2 regions of the Kitasatospora sp. HPM-01-4 genome follow, and region 2 is predicted to be linked to the other one. Evidence: riboswitches for the same ligand, from Rfam matches in the RefSeq annotation. Region 2 holds a riboswitch; the other holds the start of a gene.
The links. Region 2 has a riboswitch for glycine ahead of gcvP (aminomethyl-transferring glycine dehydrogenase). Riboswitches for the same ligand answer to the same signal wherever they lie in the genome.
Positions count from the first base shown of each region.

Region 1: linked by a shared signal. The riboswitch ahead of gcvT (glycine cleavage system aminomethyltransferase GcvT) and the one ahead of gcvP (aminomethyl-transferring glycine dehydrogenase) in region 2 are both predicted to bind glycine.

Region 1 is NZ_JBPQGP010000005.1:5,570,178-5,577,409, forward strand. It holds gene ACSMTC_RS24255 (L-serine ammonia-lyase) at 94-1,461, opposite strand; gene glyA (serine hydroxymethyltransferase) at 1,625-2,893, opposite strand; gene gcvH (glycine cleavage system protein GcvH) at 2,981-3,358, opposite strand; gene gcvT (glycine cleavage system aminomethyltransferase GcvT) at 3,456-4,574, opposite strand; glycine riboswitch at 4,746-4,850, opposite strand; gene ACSMTC_RS24275 (enhanced serine sensitivity protein SseB C-terminal domain-containing protein) at 5,147-5,935, shown strand; gene ACSMTC_RS24280 (enhanced serine sensitivity protein SseB C-terminal domain-containing protein) at 6,218-7,015, shown strand.
Region 2 is NZ_JBPQGP010000005.1:7,312,434-7,319,665, forward strand. It holds gene ACSMTC_RS31930 (MFS transporter) at 1-936, opposite strand, end outside; gene ACSMTC_RS31935 (PRC and DUF2382 domain-containing protein) at 1,118-2,248, opposite strand; glycine riboswitch at 2,473-2,579, shown strand; glycine riboswitch at 2,581-2,712, shown strand; gene gcvP (aminomethyl-transferring glycine dehydrogenase) at 2,816-5,689, shown strand; gene ACSMTC_RS31945 (DUF5999 family protein) at 5,761-5,949, opposite strand; gene ACSMTC_RS31950 (hypothetical protein) at 6,492-7,091, opposite strand.

The DNA of each region.
Region 1 (7,232 bases), 1.7 Mb from region 2:
CGCCATGCCATCAGCACAGGGCCCAGCGGCCGAAGTCCCCGGCCCGCAGGGCGGACCGGGGACTTCGGCAGGGGCTTGCTCAGCGCGAGCGTGTCAGCACTCGATGACGTTGACCGCGAGCCCGCCGCGCGAGGTCTCCTTGTACTTGATCTTCATGTCGGCGCCGGTCTCCTTCATGGTCTTGATCGCCTTGTCGAGGGAGACGTGGTGGCGGCCGTCGCCGCGCAGGGCCATCCGGGCGGCGGTGACGGCCTTGACCGAGGCCATGCCGTTGCGCTCGATGCAGGGGATCTGGACCAGGCCGCCGACCGGGTCGCAGGTGAGGCCCAGGTTGTGCTCGATGCCGATCTCGGCGGCGTTCTCGACCTGCTCGGGGGTGCCGCCGAGGACCTCGGCCAGACCGCCGGCCGCCATCGAGCAGGCGGAGCCGACCTCGCCCTGGCAGCCGACCTCGGCGCCGGAGATGGAGGCGTTCTCCTTGAAGAGCATGCCGATCGCGCCCGCCGCCAGCAGGAAGCGGACGATGCCCTCGTCGTCGGCGCCCGGGATGAAGTTCAGGTAGTAGTGCAGGACGGCCGGGATGATGCCCGCCGCGCCGTTGGTGGGGGCGGTGACCACCCGCTGGCCGGAGGCGTTCTCCTCGTTGACGGCCATCGCGTAGAGGGTGACCCACTCCATCGCGTTCGCCGGGCCGATGCCCTCGGCGCGCAGCGCCCGCGCCCCGGCGGCCGCGCGCCGGCGGACCTTGAGCCCGCCCGGCAGGATGCCCTCGCGGGACATGCCGGCCGCGACGCACTCCTGCATCACGTGCCAGATCTCCAGCAGCCCGGCCCGGATCTCGGCCTCGGAGCGCCAGGCCTTCTCGTTCTCCAGCATCAGGCCGGAGATGGACAGGCCGGTCTCCCGGGTGAGGCGCAGCAGCTCCTCGCCGGTGCGGAAGGGGTAGCGCAGCACGGTGTCGTCCGGCTTGACCCGGTCCGCGCCGATCGCGTCCTCGTCCACCACGAAGCCGCCGCCGACCGAGTAGTAGGTCTTCTCCAGCAGCGGGACGCCATCGGAGTCGTACGCCGCCAGGGTCATGCCGTTGGCGTGGTACGGGAGGGAGCGGCGCCGGTGCAGGATCAGCTGGGTGTCGGGGTCGAAGGCGATCTCGTGGTCGCCCAGCACGCGCAGGCGCTTCTCGGCCTTTATCCGCTCCACGTCGAGGTCGGCCTGGTCGACGTCGACGGTGCGGGGGGAGTTGCCCTCCAGGCCGAGCAGCACGGCCTTGGGGGTGCCGTGGCCGTGGCCGGTGGCGCCGAGCGAGCCGAAGAGCTCCGCGCGGACCGAGGCCGTCTGGGCGAGCAGCCCCTCCGACTTCAGACGGCGCGCGAACATCCGGGCCGCCCGCATCGGGCCGACCGTGTGCGAGCTGGACGGGCCGATGCCGATGGAGAAGAGGTCGAAGACGCTGATGGCCACGGTGGACGTCCTTGTCTGGGTCTCGTGGAAGGACTTGCTGGCGGTACATGGTTCGGGGCACCGCGCTCACCGTCCAGTGTGCGCGGTGCCCCTTAACGTGAGGTGACGGCGGCGGAGTGAGGCCGGTCACCTCGGAGGGACTGCGGGTGGCTCCCCCGGGGGCTTACAGCTCCGGGTAGAGCGGGTACTTCACGGCCAGCGCGGTGACGCGGGCCTTGAGCGCGGTGGCCTTCTCCTCGTCGAAGGCGGGCAGCAGCGCCTCGGCGATGATGTCGGCGACCTCGCGGAAGTCCTCGGCCTGGAAGCCGCGGGTGGCCAGCGCCGGGGTGCCGATGCGCAGGCCGGAGGTGACCATCGGCGGGCGCGGGTCGTTCGGGACGGCGTTGCGGTTGACCGTGATGCCGACCTCGTGCAGCCGGTCCTCGGCGTCCTGGCCGTTCAGCTCGCTGTTGCGCAGGTCGACCAGGACCAGGTGGACGTCGGTGCCGCCGGAGAGGACGGAGACGCCGGCCGCGACGGTGTCGTCCTGGAGCAGGCGCTCGGCCAGGATCCGGGCACCCTCCAGGGTGCGGAGCTGGCGCTCCTTGAACTCCTCCGAGGCGGCGACCTTGAAGGACACGGCCTTGGCGGCGATCACGTGCTCCAGCGGGCCGCCCTGCTGGCCGGGGAAGACCGCGGAGTTGATCTTCTTGGCGTACTCGGCCTTGGAGAGGATCACACCGCCGCGCGGGCCGCCCAGGGTCTTGTGGGTGGTGGTGGTGACCACGTCCGCGTACGGGACCGGGGACGGGTGCAGGCCTGCGGCGACCAGACCGGCGAAGTGGGCCATGTCGACCATCAGCAGCGCGCCGACCTCGTCCGCGATCCGGCGGAACTCGGCGAAGTCCAGCTGGCGCGGGTAGGCGGACCAGCCGGCGATGATCAGCTTCGGCTGGTGCTCCTTGGCCAGGCGCTCGACCTCGGCCATGTCGACCAGACCGGTCTTCTCGTCCACGTGGTAGGCGGCCACGTTGTAGAGCTTGCCGGAGAAGTTGATCTTCATGCCGTGGGTCAGGTGGCCACCGTGGGCCAGGCTCAGGCCCAGGATGGTGTCGCCCGGCTGGATCAGCGCGAACATCGCGGCGGCGTTGGCCTGCGCGCCGGAGTGCGGCTGGACGTTGGCGTGCTCGGCGCCGAACAGCTCCTTGATCCGGTCGATGGCGATCTGCTCGACCACGTCGACGTGCTCGCAGCCGCCGTAGTAGCGCTTGCCGGGGTAGCCCTCGGCGTACTTGTTGGTGAGCACCGAGCCCTGGGCCTCCATGACCGCCACCGGGGCGAAGTTCTCGGAGGCGATCATTTCGAGGGTGGTCTGCTGGCGGTGCAGCTCGGCGTCGACCGCGGCGGCGATCTCGGGGTCGAGCGCGTGCAGGGACTGGTTCAGAACCGTCATGGAAATGGGTCTTCCTGTGGGGCGGGGCAGGGGACCTGAGGGGGTGCGGGCGGCCGCCGCGGTGCGGCCGCCCCAGGACCGGAGAGGTCAGGCGCCGATGAAGGTGTCGTACTCGGCGGCGGTGAGCAGCTCATCGGTCGCGGTGACCTTGACCTTGTACAGCCAGCCGCCGGTGAACGGCTCGCCGTTGACCAGCGCCGGGTCGTCTATCACGGCCTGGTTGGTCTCGACGACCTCGCCGGTGGCCGGCGAGAACAGGTCGCTGACCGACTTGGTGGACTCGAGCTCGCCACAGGACTCACCTGCGGTGACGGTGTCACCGACCTCCGGGAGCTGGACGTAGACGATGTCACCGAGCGCGGTGGCCGCGTGCTCGGTGATGCCGACGGTCGAGACACCGTTCTCGTCGGCGGCGGTCAGCCACTCGTGCTCCTTGCTGAACTGCAGGTGCGTGGGGTTGCTCATGGCGTCATTCTCCAGGATCGCAGGAGGGTAGGGCGAAGCCGTCCGCTGAGCGGACCGGACAGTCGGGGGATATGAGACGGCGGGGCCGGGCGCGGGCTCAGCGGGCGCGCTTGTAGAAGGGCAGCGCGACGACCTCGACCGGCTCGTGCTTGCCTCGGACGTCCACCGCGACCGCCGTACCGGGCGCGGCGTGTGCGGCGTCCAGGTACGCGATGGCGATCGGCTTGCCCAGGGTGGGGGAGGGAGCGCCGGAGGTGATCCGCCCGATCACCGTGCCCTCGGCGTCCACCACCGAGTACTCGGCGCGCGGCACCCGCTTGCCCTCGGAGACCAGGCCGACCAGCTTGCGCGGCGCCTTGGACTCGGCCTCGGCGGAGGCCTGCTCCAGCGCCTTGCGGCCGACGAACTCGCCGTTGTTGGTGGTCTTGTCGAAGCGGACCACCCGGCCGAGCCCGGCGTCGAAGGGGGTCAGCTCGGTGGAGAGCTCGTGCCCGTACAGCGGCATGCCCGCCTCCAGGCGCAGGGTGTCCCGGCAGGACAGGCCGCACGGGACCAGGCCCCGGTCGGCACCGGCCGCGCTCAGCGAGGTCCACAGGTGCTCGGCGTCCCCGGGGGTGCAGAAGATCTCGAAGCCGTCCTCGCCGGTGTAACCGGTGCGGGCCAGCCAGACCTGACGGTCGGCCACCGTGGCGGGCAGCAGCGCGTAGTACTTCAGGCCCGGCAGGTCGGCTTCGGTGAGCCCCGCCAGGATGCCGTTGGCCTCCGGCCCCTGGACGGCGAGCAGCGCGAAGGCGTCCCGGTCGTCGCGGACCACGGCGTCGAAGCCCTCCGCACGCTCGGTCAGCGCGTCCAGCACCACCTGGGCGTTGGAGGCGTTGGCGACCACCATGAACTCGTCCTCCGCCGTGCGGTAGACGATCAGGTCGTCCAGGATGCCGCCGTCCTCACGGCAGATCATGGTGTAGCGGGCGCGCAGCACGCCGAGCGCCGAGATGAAGCCGACCAGCGCGTGGTCGAGCATGTCGCCCGCCTGCGGCCCGGAGACGGTGATCTCGCCCATGTGCGAGAGGTCGAAGAGACCGGCCTTGGTGCGGACCGCGATGTGCTCCTCGCGCTCGCTGCCGTAGCGCAGCGGCATGTCCCAGCCGGCGAAGTCGGTCATGGTCGCACCGAGGGAGCGGTGCAGGGCGTCGAGCGCGGTGTGACGGAGGGACACGGCGGAACTCCTTGGCTGAGCACTCAGGGGCGCCCGTAACCTGCGTACGGGCACACGGGGGTGGAGTCTCCCCGTCTGTCGTCACAACCTGAGAGCTTCACCGCAACCAAGGATGGCGGCTTGCACCGTGGGTGGGCGCACGGCGCGGCCGTGTCCACTTTCCAGATCTGCCTCGCCCGTGCGGTAGGGGTGCCTGAGAGATTCCGGGGAGGACTTGCTCCTTCGGCGCCGGCCCGTGCCCGTGCGGGGCACTCCGGACTCTCCCGCGCGGGTTCGAACGGCCTGTATGAAGTTGGGCGCTGTGTATGCGGGCTCATCGTGACTCCTCCACCCCGCGAACGGGGCGGCTTCTCACTCGGCTCCACAGAGCCTCATGACGGCCAAGCCCTGACCGCTGCCCGAGAGCAGGGCCACAGCGTACTACGCCACTTCGCGTCTCAGGGGGGCAGATGACGTGTTCAGGCGTTCACCCTCGCGGTACAGGGGCGCATCGGGCACGGACCGCCGCCCGCTACCCTTCTGGCAGCGGTGAGACCGGGCGTCACTCGGTCAGGTTGGAGGAGCAGGGGCCGATGAGCTACCCCGCTGGCGAGACGCAGGCATGGGCAGAGCCCGGTACGGCCCCGGCGGGCAGCAGCTGGCCCGCCAACGAGCTGGAGCAGGTGCTCACCTCCGCACTCGGCGACCCGGGCGCGACCGCCAGGGTGGTCGAGGTGCTGGCCCGCAGTCAGGTGTGGATCCCGCTGCCGGCCGGCGCCGACCCGCAGGGCACCGCGCTGGACCTGCCGACCATCGAGCTGGCCGGTGCGCCGTACGTCCCGGTCTTCTCCTCGCAGGAGCTGTTCCTCCAGCACGCCCCGGGGATGCCGTTCGCCATCGCGCCGGTCTGGGAGTTCGCCCGGGGACTGCCGCTGGGTGTCGGGATCGCGGTCAACCCGGAGGCGCCGGTGGGCATCCCGATCCCGCCCGAGGGGGTCGGTGAGCTGCGGCGCGGCCCGCAGGGCGAGCGCTGGCAGGGGCAGCCGGACGGCGCCAAGGTGGCGCTGCGCGAACCCGGGCCGCACGAGGAGCCGTACGCCTTCCTGGCCGCCGCTGCCGCCGAACTCGCCGCACTTCCTGGTGTGTTGACGGCGCGCCGGGCCTGCGCCTCGGTGGAGGGGGAGGCCCCGGCGCTGTTCGTCGGGGTGCAGTTCGACCCGGGCCTGCCGACCGACCCGGCGCAGGCCAACGAGGCGCTCGGCCGCGCGCTGGGAACCGCCCCGCTGCCGTACGGCGTCCACCTGGTGCTGCTCGACCTGGTCGCCGACCCGGTGGTGGAGTGGCTGCTCGCCCGGGTGCAGCCGTTCTACGTCCGGGCCTGACCCGACCCGCCGGTGACCGGCGGTGGTGACAGGTCCGTCGGCGCCGCCCCATAGGCTGCTGCCCGGCAGCGGCGTACGGTCGGGTGAGCGGGCCGCCGGGGCAGTGGCAGTGCGTGACGGCGGCGGACGAGGACGGGGAGGACCCGACGTGAGCGAGCAGGGCATCGGGGCGACCGCCCCCCGCCCGGCGGCCGGGAGACACCCCCTGGCCGGGGTGAGGCAGCCGCGCGCTTCCGCCGCGCCCGGAGCGCTCGCCCCGCGGGTCCGGCCGGAGGCGGGCGAGTGAACGGCACAGCGGCGGACGGCGTACCGGACTGGGGGCCGCCCACGGCCGCGCGCCCCGCAGCCGACCCGGGCGCCATCGAGCACGCCCTTCGCGACGTCGGACCGGAGCGCTGGGAGGCGTACGAGAACCTGCTGCGCGCCCTGGCCGAGGGCCAGGTGTGGATGCTGCTCTGGCACGGCACGCCCGGCAGCCCCGACGCCCAGTACGGGAACATGGACATCGGCGGCCACGGCTACGCCCCCGCCGTCACCTCGCCCGAGCAGCTGACCGCGAGCGGCTGGGCCCGCGCCCATGAGGTGATCCCCGGGCTGGAGATCGCGAACGCGCTGTACCGCGCCCGCTGGGGCCTGTGGCTCAACCCCCATGTGCCGGGCGGCGGCGTCGGCGTCCCCTGGGCCGACCTGCGCCGGATCGCGGCCGGCCTGGACCGGCTGCCCGCGGGCCCGCTCCAGCTGGGCGAACCCCCGGTGCAGGCACCGCAGTTCTACGCGGTGCTGGAGCAGCAGGCCGGCGAGGTGCGCCCGCTGCGCTCGCTGCGCCAGGCCTGGGTGAGGCCGGCGCTCGGCGAGCCGTACCTGGCGATCGGCCTGGACCTGTACGACATGTCGCCACCCGCGATCGAGGCGGCCCGGGCGCTGGTGCAGCGGGCGTCCGCCCATGCTCCGCAGGGTCTCGCGGTCTCCACCGTGCTGATGGCCGACGAGCACGACCCGGTCGCCATGTGGCTGCGCGCCTGCGCCCACCCGTTCTTCGACCGCGACCACCGGAGCCGGCAGCCCTACCCCGCCCGCTGACCGGCGAGCACCGACTGACCGGCGAGCACCGACTGACCGGTGAGCACCGACTGACCGGTGAGCACCGACTGACCGGCGAGCAACGACCGGCCGGCGAGCGCCCGTTGACCGGGCGAGCGCCCCGGGAGGCGGGTGAGCGCGTGACCGGCCGCTCGTGGAGTCGCCGCCCCGCCCCGGGCGCCCCGCGTACGCCGAGCGCCCGAACTGCCCAGAACGG
Region 2 (7,232 bases):
CACGGTGGCGGTGAAGCCGTAGTGGGCGAACTTCGCGGGGGTCTGGGCGAAGTTGCTGATCACCATGAAGGAGCCGTACATCCCGAAGCCGATGAGCAGGCCGGAGACGTTGGTGAAGGCGACGGCCGGGCGGGACATCATCTTCATGTCCACCAGCGGGTGGCTGACCTTGGCCTCGATGGCGATCCAGATCAGGGCGACCACGGCGGCCACGGCGAACAGACCCAGGGTCTTGGTCGAGGTCCAGCCCCAGTGGTTGCCCTGGCTGACGGCGATCAGCAGGGCGGAGAGCCAGCCGGCCAGGGTGAGCGCACCGAGCGGGTCGGCGCCGCCTTCCTTGTCGACGACCGGGTCCTTGGGGACGCGCAGGGCGACCAGGGCGACCGCGATGAGACCGAAGATCAGGCCCATCCAGAAGATGGACTTGTAGCTCCAGTGCTCCAGCAGCAGACCGGTGGCGACCAGGCCGAGGCCCGAGCCGACGCCCATCGAGGCGGAGATCGCGGCGACGCCGCCGGTGACCTTCTCCTTGGGGAGCTCGTCACGGACGATGCTGATCGCCAGCGGGAGCACACCACCGCCGGCGCCCTGCAGGACGCGGGCGATGACCAGCCAGGTGAAGGAGTGGGTGCAGACCGCCAGGGCGGAGCCGGCGACCAGGCCGGCCAGCGAGATCAGCAGCATCGGCTTGCGGCCGCGCAGGTCGCCGAAGCGGCCCAGCAGGGGGGTCAGCACGGCGGCGGAGAGCAGGTTGGCCGTCATCAGCCAGGTGATGTTGGAGCCGGCGGTGTGCAGCTCCTTGGCCAGCGACGGCAGGATCGGGACGACCGCGGTCTGCACCACGCTGAACGCCAGCATCGCCAGGATCAGAGCGGGTAGCACCCGTGCGCTGCTCGGCTTGTCGGCCGCGGAGCTGGGCTGTGGTGCCTCACTCACGGTTCTTCCTCCAGTTCAGGTCCCTCGGGCAGCCAGTTGCCCGGGGCGAAAGTCAACGAACTGAAGTAACGATGCAGGTGGATAGTTCAGCATGTCAAATATCTACTGGTGAAAACTAGGCAAAGCGGTACCCCGGGCTCCGGTCTGTCGGAACCCGGGGTTCCCGATGTGAAGTGCCGGTTCAGGCCTGGCGCAGCGGCTCGGGACGGGCGGGCGGCGGGGCGGAGGGCGCCACGGCCGGGGAATCCGGGCCGGTGCCGTCGTGGACCTCGACCCGCTCCCGGCGCAGCTCCTCGCGGATCACCACCTCCTCGGTGTACCGCTCGACCACCAGGCGCACCCGCTCGACCGGGGCCAGGTACTTGCGCACCACCGGCCGCTCCTCGCGCAGCGTCACCTCCTCCACGGCTTCGACGATCTCCTGGTCGCTGAGCGCGGCCCGCTCGGACTCCGTCACCGGTACCCGCTCCACCCGCACCCGCTCCCGGGTGACCTGCACCCGGCGCTCGACCGGCTCGGTGGCCACGTACTTGCGCAGCCTGGCGGTGCCGAGGACGTGCCACTCGGTGCCGATCTCGAGGCGCTCCTCGCGGCAGGTGATCTCGATCGCTCCCGTCGGGGGCCGGCCGGCCGCGGCCGGGTGGTCCACGGTCGGCGCGTGCCCGGCCCGCCCGTTGGACTCGGTGGCCCTGGGGGCGGGCTTGTCCAGCGCGGTGGGGCTCTTGGCGTGCTCGACGGGCGGTGTGCCCGGTGCCGCCGGCGGCGGGGCGAACGCGGTCGGGGTGCGCTCCGCGGCGGCGGGTGCGGCCGAGGCGCGCTCCGTGGCGGTGGGCTTGGCGGGCGCTACGGGCGCTACGGGCGCTACGGGCGCCGCAGGAGCGGCGGGCGGTGCGGGGGCGACCCGGTCGGGCGGCGCGGGGGGTCCGGCCGCTCCGGCGGTGCCGAAGTCCAGGTCTGCGGCCTTCGGGGTGCCGTTGGTGGGCGGTGCCGGGGGAGTGCCCCCCGCGTCCAGGCCGTAGTAGCGGTAGAGCTGGAGCTCCTGCGCGGGCGAGAGGTGCTGCCCGACGCCGAAGTCGGGTGAGTCCTTGATGAGCGACTTGTCGTACGGGACCCGGAGTTCGTCGCCCGAGAACTCACTGGTGGTCAGCGGGACGAAGGCGTCCCGGCCGAAGATCCCGGTCCGCACCGCGGCCCATTCGGGCTCACCGGTCGCGTCATCGAGATACACCTCGTCGACCGTGCCGATCTTGTCCCCGTTCCGGTCGACCGCCTTGTGCCCGATCAGGATTCGCGGATCGATGTCGGTCTGCACGCAGTCCTCCACTACACGTGCTCCTGGGAAATTCCGTCTGAGGGGCGGACGGAGGAGCTACCCGATCGCCACTTCATACGAAAAGCCATCAATCGGACAGCGGCGACCCGGAGGCATCCGTACGGGAGGGTGTTGGGCCGTCCGGGACCGGGTGGATCCCGCCCGATCTCCCTTGCCCGGCCGGTGATCCGGAGGGTTTGCGCTGGTACCCTGGGCGCGACCGCCGAGCCTGCTCGGGAGAGTCCCCAACCCCCGTGAACTGCGGGAAAAGGGGCGCCGAAGGAGCAAACCCTCCCCGGAATCTCTCAGGCATCCGTACCGTGTGGGCTAGGTCACTCTGGAAAGCAGGGCAGGACTGTTGGCGCGGGAGCCGGCGGCACCACCCTCACCGACGGTGCAAGCCGATGGAAGCCCCCCGGGGTTTCCGCGCGGCGAAGCTCTCAGGTCCCGATGACAGAGGGGGAGGCCTGTCGGGTTCACGCGCACTTCGGTCCACCGCTCCCACAGCGGCGGGGCCCAACGGCGTGTGTACCCTCGCCGGTCCGTGACCAGGAGGCCTCGACCCCCATGAACGCCCAGCCGACGCTCGCCGAGCTTGAGCAGGCCAGCCCCTTCGAGACCCGCCACATCGGCCCCGACGCCGCCGCCCAGGACAAGATGCTGGCGCAGGTCGGCTACGGCTCGCTGGACGAGCTGTCCGACGCCGCCGTACCGGGCGCCATCCGCAGCCTCACCGCACTCGGCCTCCCCGCCGGTCGCAGCGAGGCCCAGGTGCTCGCGGAGCTGCGTGAACTCGCCTCGCGCAACCAGGTCCTGCAGCCGATGATCGGTCTCGGCTACTACGGCACCTTCACCCCGCCGGTGATCCTGCGCAACGTGCTGGAGAGCCCGGCCTGGTACACCGCCTACACCCCGTACCAGCCGGAGATCTCCCAGGGCCGGCTGGAGGCGCTGCTCAACTTCCAGACCCTGGTCTCCGACCTGACCGGGCTCGCCACCTCCGGCTCCTCGCTGCTGGACGAGGGCACCGCCGCCGCCGAGGCGATGGCGCTGGCCCGCAGGGTCACCAAGGTCAAGGGCGGTGTCTTCCTGGTCGACGCCGAGGCCCTGCCGCAGACCGTCGCGGTGATCAGGACCCGTGCGGTGCCGACCGGCGTCGAGGTGGTCGTCGCCGACCTGTCCGAGGGCATCCCGGCCGAGATCGCCGAGCGCGGCGTCTTCGGTGTGCTGCTCCAGTACCCCGGTGCCACCGGTGTGGTCCGCGACCTCGCTCCGGTGATCGAGCAGGCGCACGGCCTGGGCGCGGTCGTCGCGGTCGCCGCCGACCTGCTGGCCCTCACCCTGCTGAAGTCCCCGGGTTCGCTCGGCGCCGACATCGCCTGCGGCACCTCGCAGCGCTTCGGCGTGCCGATGGGCTTCGGCGGCCCGCACGCCGGCTACCTGGCCGTGCGCGCCGAGTACGCCCGCAACCTGCCCGGCCGCCTGGTCGGCGTCTCGGTCGACGCGGACGGCAACCGGGCCTACCGCCTGGCGCTGCAGACCCGTGAGCAGCACATCCGCCGCGAGAAGGCCACCAGCAACATCTGCACCGCCCAGGTGCTGCTGGCCGTGATGGCCTCGATGTACGCCGTCTACCACGGCCCCGACGGCCTGGCCGACATCGCCCGCCGCACCCACCGCTACGCCGCCGCGCTGGCCGAGGGCCTGAAGGCCGGCGGTGTCGAGCTGCTGCACGGCGAGTTCTTCGACACCGTCAGCGCCCGGGTCCCGGGCCGGGCCGCCGCCGTGGTGGACGCCGCCCGGGCGGGTGGCGTCAACCTCCACCAGGCCGACGCCGACACCGTCTCGATCTCCTGCGACGAGACCACCACCCGCGAGCACCTGGCCGCCGTCCTCGCCGCCTTCGGCATCGAGGGCGTCGAGCCGGACGAGAGCGCCGAGGCGCTGCCCGCCGCGCTGCTGCGCGAGGACGAGTACCTCACCCACCCGGTCTTCCACAGCCACCGCTCGGAGACCGCGATGCTGCGCTACCTGCGCCGTCTCTCGGACCGGGACTACGCGCTGGACCGCGGCATGATCCCGCTGGGCTCCTGCACCATGAAGCTCAACGCCACCACCGAGATGGAGCCGGTGACCTGGCCGGAGTTCGGCCAGCTGCACCCCTTCGCGCCGGTGGACCAGGCCGAGGGCTTCCTCACCCTGATCCGCCAGCTGGAGCAGCAGCTGGTCGAGGTGACCGGCTACGACGCCGTGTCCATCCAGCCCAACGCCGGCTCCCAGGGCGAGCTGGCCGGTCTGCTCGCGGTGCGTGCCTACCACCACGCCAACGGCGACACCCAGCGCGACGTCTGCCTGATCCCCTCCTCCGCGCACGGCACCAACGCCGCCTCGGCCGTGATGGCCGGGATGCGGGTGGTCGTGGTCAAGACCCTGGTCGACGGTGACGTGGACGTCGAGGACCTGAAGGCCAAGATCGAGCAGCACCGCGACCAGCTCTCGGTGCTGATGGTCACCTACCCGTCCACCCACGGTGTGTACGAGACCCGGATCACCGAGATCTGCGGCCTGGTGCACGAGGCCGGCGGCCAGGTCTACGTGGACGGCGCCAACCTGAACGCGCTGGTGGGCCTCGCCAAGCCGGGCAAGTTCGGCGCGGACGTCTCGCACCTGAACCTGCACAAGACCTTCTGCATCCCGCACGGCGGTGGCGGCCCGGGCGTCGGCCCGGTCGCGGTGCGCGCGCACCTCGCGCCCTACCTGCCGAACCACCCGCTCCAGGCGGAGGCCGGACCGGCCACCGGTGTCGGCCCGATCTCGGCCGCGCCCTGGGGCTCGGCGGCCATCCTGCCGATCTCCTGGGCGTACGTCCGGCTGATGGGCGGCGAGGGTCTCAAGCGCGCCACCCAGGTCGCGGTGCTGAACGCCAACTACATCGCCAAGCGCCTGGCCCCGCACTTCCCGGTGCTCTACACCGGCCCCGGCGGCCTGGTCGCGCACGAGTGCATCATCGACCTGCGCCCGCTCACCAAGGAGACGGGGGTGAGTGTGGACGACATCGCCAAGCGGCTGATCGACTACGGCTTCCACGCCCCGACCATGTCCTTCCCGGTGGCCGGCACGCTGATGATCGAGCCCACCGAGTCCGAGGACCTGGGCGAGATCGACCGCTTCTGCGAGGCGATGATCGAGATCCGGGCGGAGATCGACAAGGTGGGTTCGGGCGAGTGGGCGGCCGACGACAACCCGCTGCGGAACGCCCCGCACACCGCCGCCAACCTGGCCGGTGACTGGACGCACCCGTACAGCCGGCAGGAGGCGGTCTTCCCGGCGGGCGTCAATCCGGCCGAGAAGTACTGGCCGCCGGTGAGCCGGATCGACGGTGCGTACGGCGACCGCAACCTGGTCTGCTCCTGCCCGCCGCTGGACGAGTACGGAGTCTGAGCAACGGCGCGAGGGCCCTTCGAAGGAGTGTTCCTTCGAGGGGCCCTCGCGCTGTCCTGCCTCCGGGCCGCTCAGGCCGCGGCCAGGGCCCGGTGCGGTGCGATCACCTGCCCGTCGGGCAGCAGCTCGCCGGTGTCTTCGAAGATCAGGACGCCGTTGCAGAGCAGGCTCCACCCCTGGTCGGGGTGGGAGGCCACCGGGACGGCCGCCTCGCGGTCGGCGGACTCCGCTGTCGGGCACTCAGGACGGTGCTGGCACATGACTCGTACCCTCGCTTCGCTCGCGACGATCCGCTTCCGCCTGACGGCCTCCCCCGCGGGCCGGTCGGCGACCGGGCCGGTGGCGTCGCGTGCCGGGACCTCCCGTCCGGACGCGCATCCCCGACGCGTGGCGCCGTCAGGCTCGCCGGCGGAGTCGGCCGTGGTGCCGGGCCATGGAGCCGGCCGATGCCACAGTGTGCGCTCCGCCTCACGACGCGTGTCCAGACTGGACTCCGGCCCGCTCCTTCCCCCGCACTCCCGGTCACCGGCCGGTCCGGGCGTCCGCCCCGCCGGTCGGATCTCCTGTCGGCCCCGGCCCATGTGTGAACCGGTGCTTCGGTGGGTAAGACTGCTGCCTTTCCCACCTGCTTCCCAGTGTCGGCATCCCGGGGCGATCGCGCAGCGATTTGGTGACATGCGCCACAACTGGCCGCCCTACATCACCCATTCAGGCGGCGGAGGCCGACCGGGACAGCCCGACGGGCCAACCGGGACCTGACTCGGCCGAGTCAGGTCCGGATGGCCCGTTCGGGTGATGCGCCTCAGGAGATTCCGGCCGTCAGCCGCCTCGGGACCGCCGCGCGCTCCAGCATCGCCAGCAGCTCGACCGCCGGGTAGACCCGGTGCGCGGTCACCCCGCAGGGGGCGGGCGCCAGCGGGATCAGCAGATCGGTGGCCGGGCCGGGTTCGGGGTGGTGCAGCCAGAGCGCGGTGGCGTAGTGGCCGGGCATCGACAGCAGTCGCGGCTGGTGCCGGGAGCGCGAGGACTGGGCCAGCTGCCAGGCCTGGCGCAGCGCCCGGACCGTGGAGTCCAGGTACGGCCCCGCGGTGAAGTGCGAGAAGGTGTGGCCGTCCGCCGTCTCGACCACCTCGGCCGCCGCCGCCACCTCGGCCGCCGGCTCCACCGGGGCCGTCGCCGAGCCGCGCTTGATCAGGAAGCGCCACCCGGTGCGCCTGGCCGTGGAGAGCCCGGCGCCGGGCCCCTCCAGGACGTGCACCGCGAGTGGATGGGAGGGCAGCAGCGGGCCGCCGGCGCCGCGCAGGGCGCTCGCGGCGGGTTGGCACAGTGCGGCCTCGGAGTCGAGCGCGGCAAGGACCGCGCGCAGGGCACTGGGCGGGGGCTGGGGCGTCTGCATGGTCATGGCGGGTCGCCTCTCCGTGCGAGATCGGCGTGCGAGTGCGGCATACCGGCGTGGCGTCGGTGTGACGGGACCTGGGCCGTGTCCGGTTGGGCATGATCGCGGTGCTGGCGCGGAACCTGCCGACGATGAGATTCGGAGCGG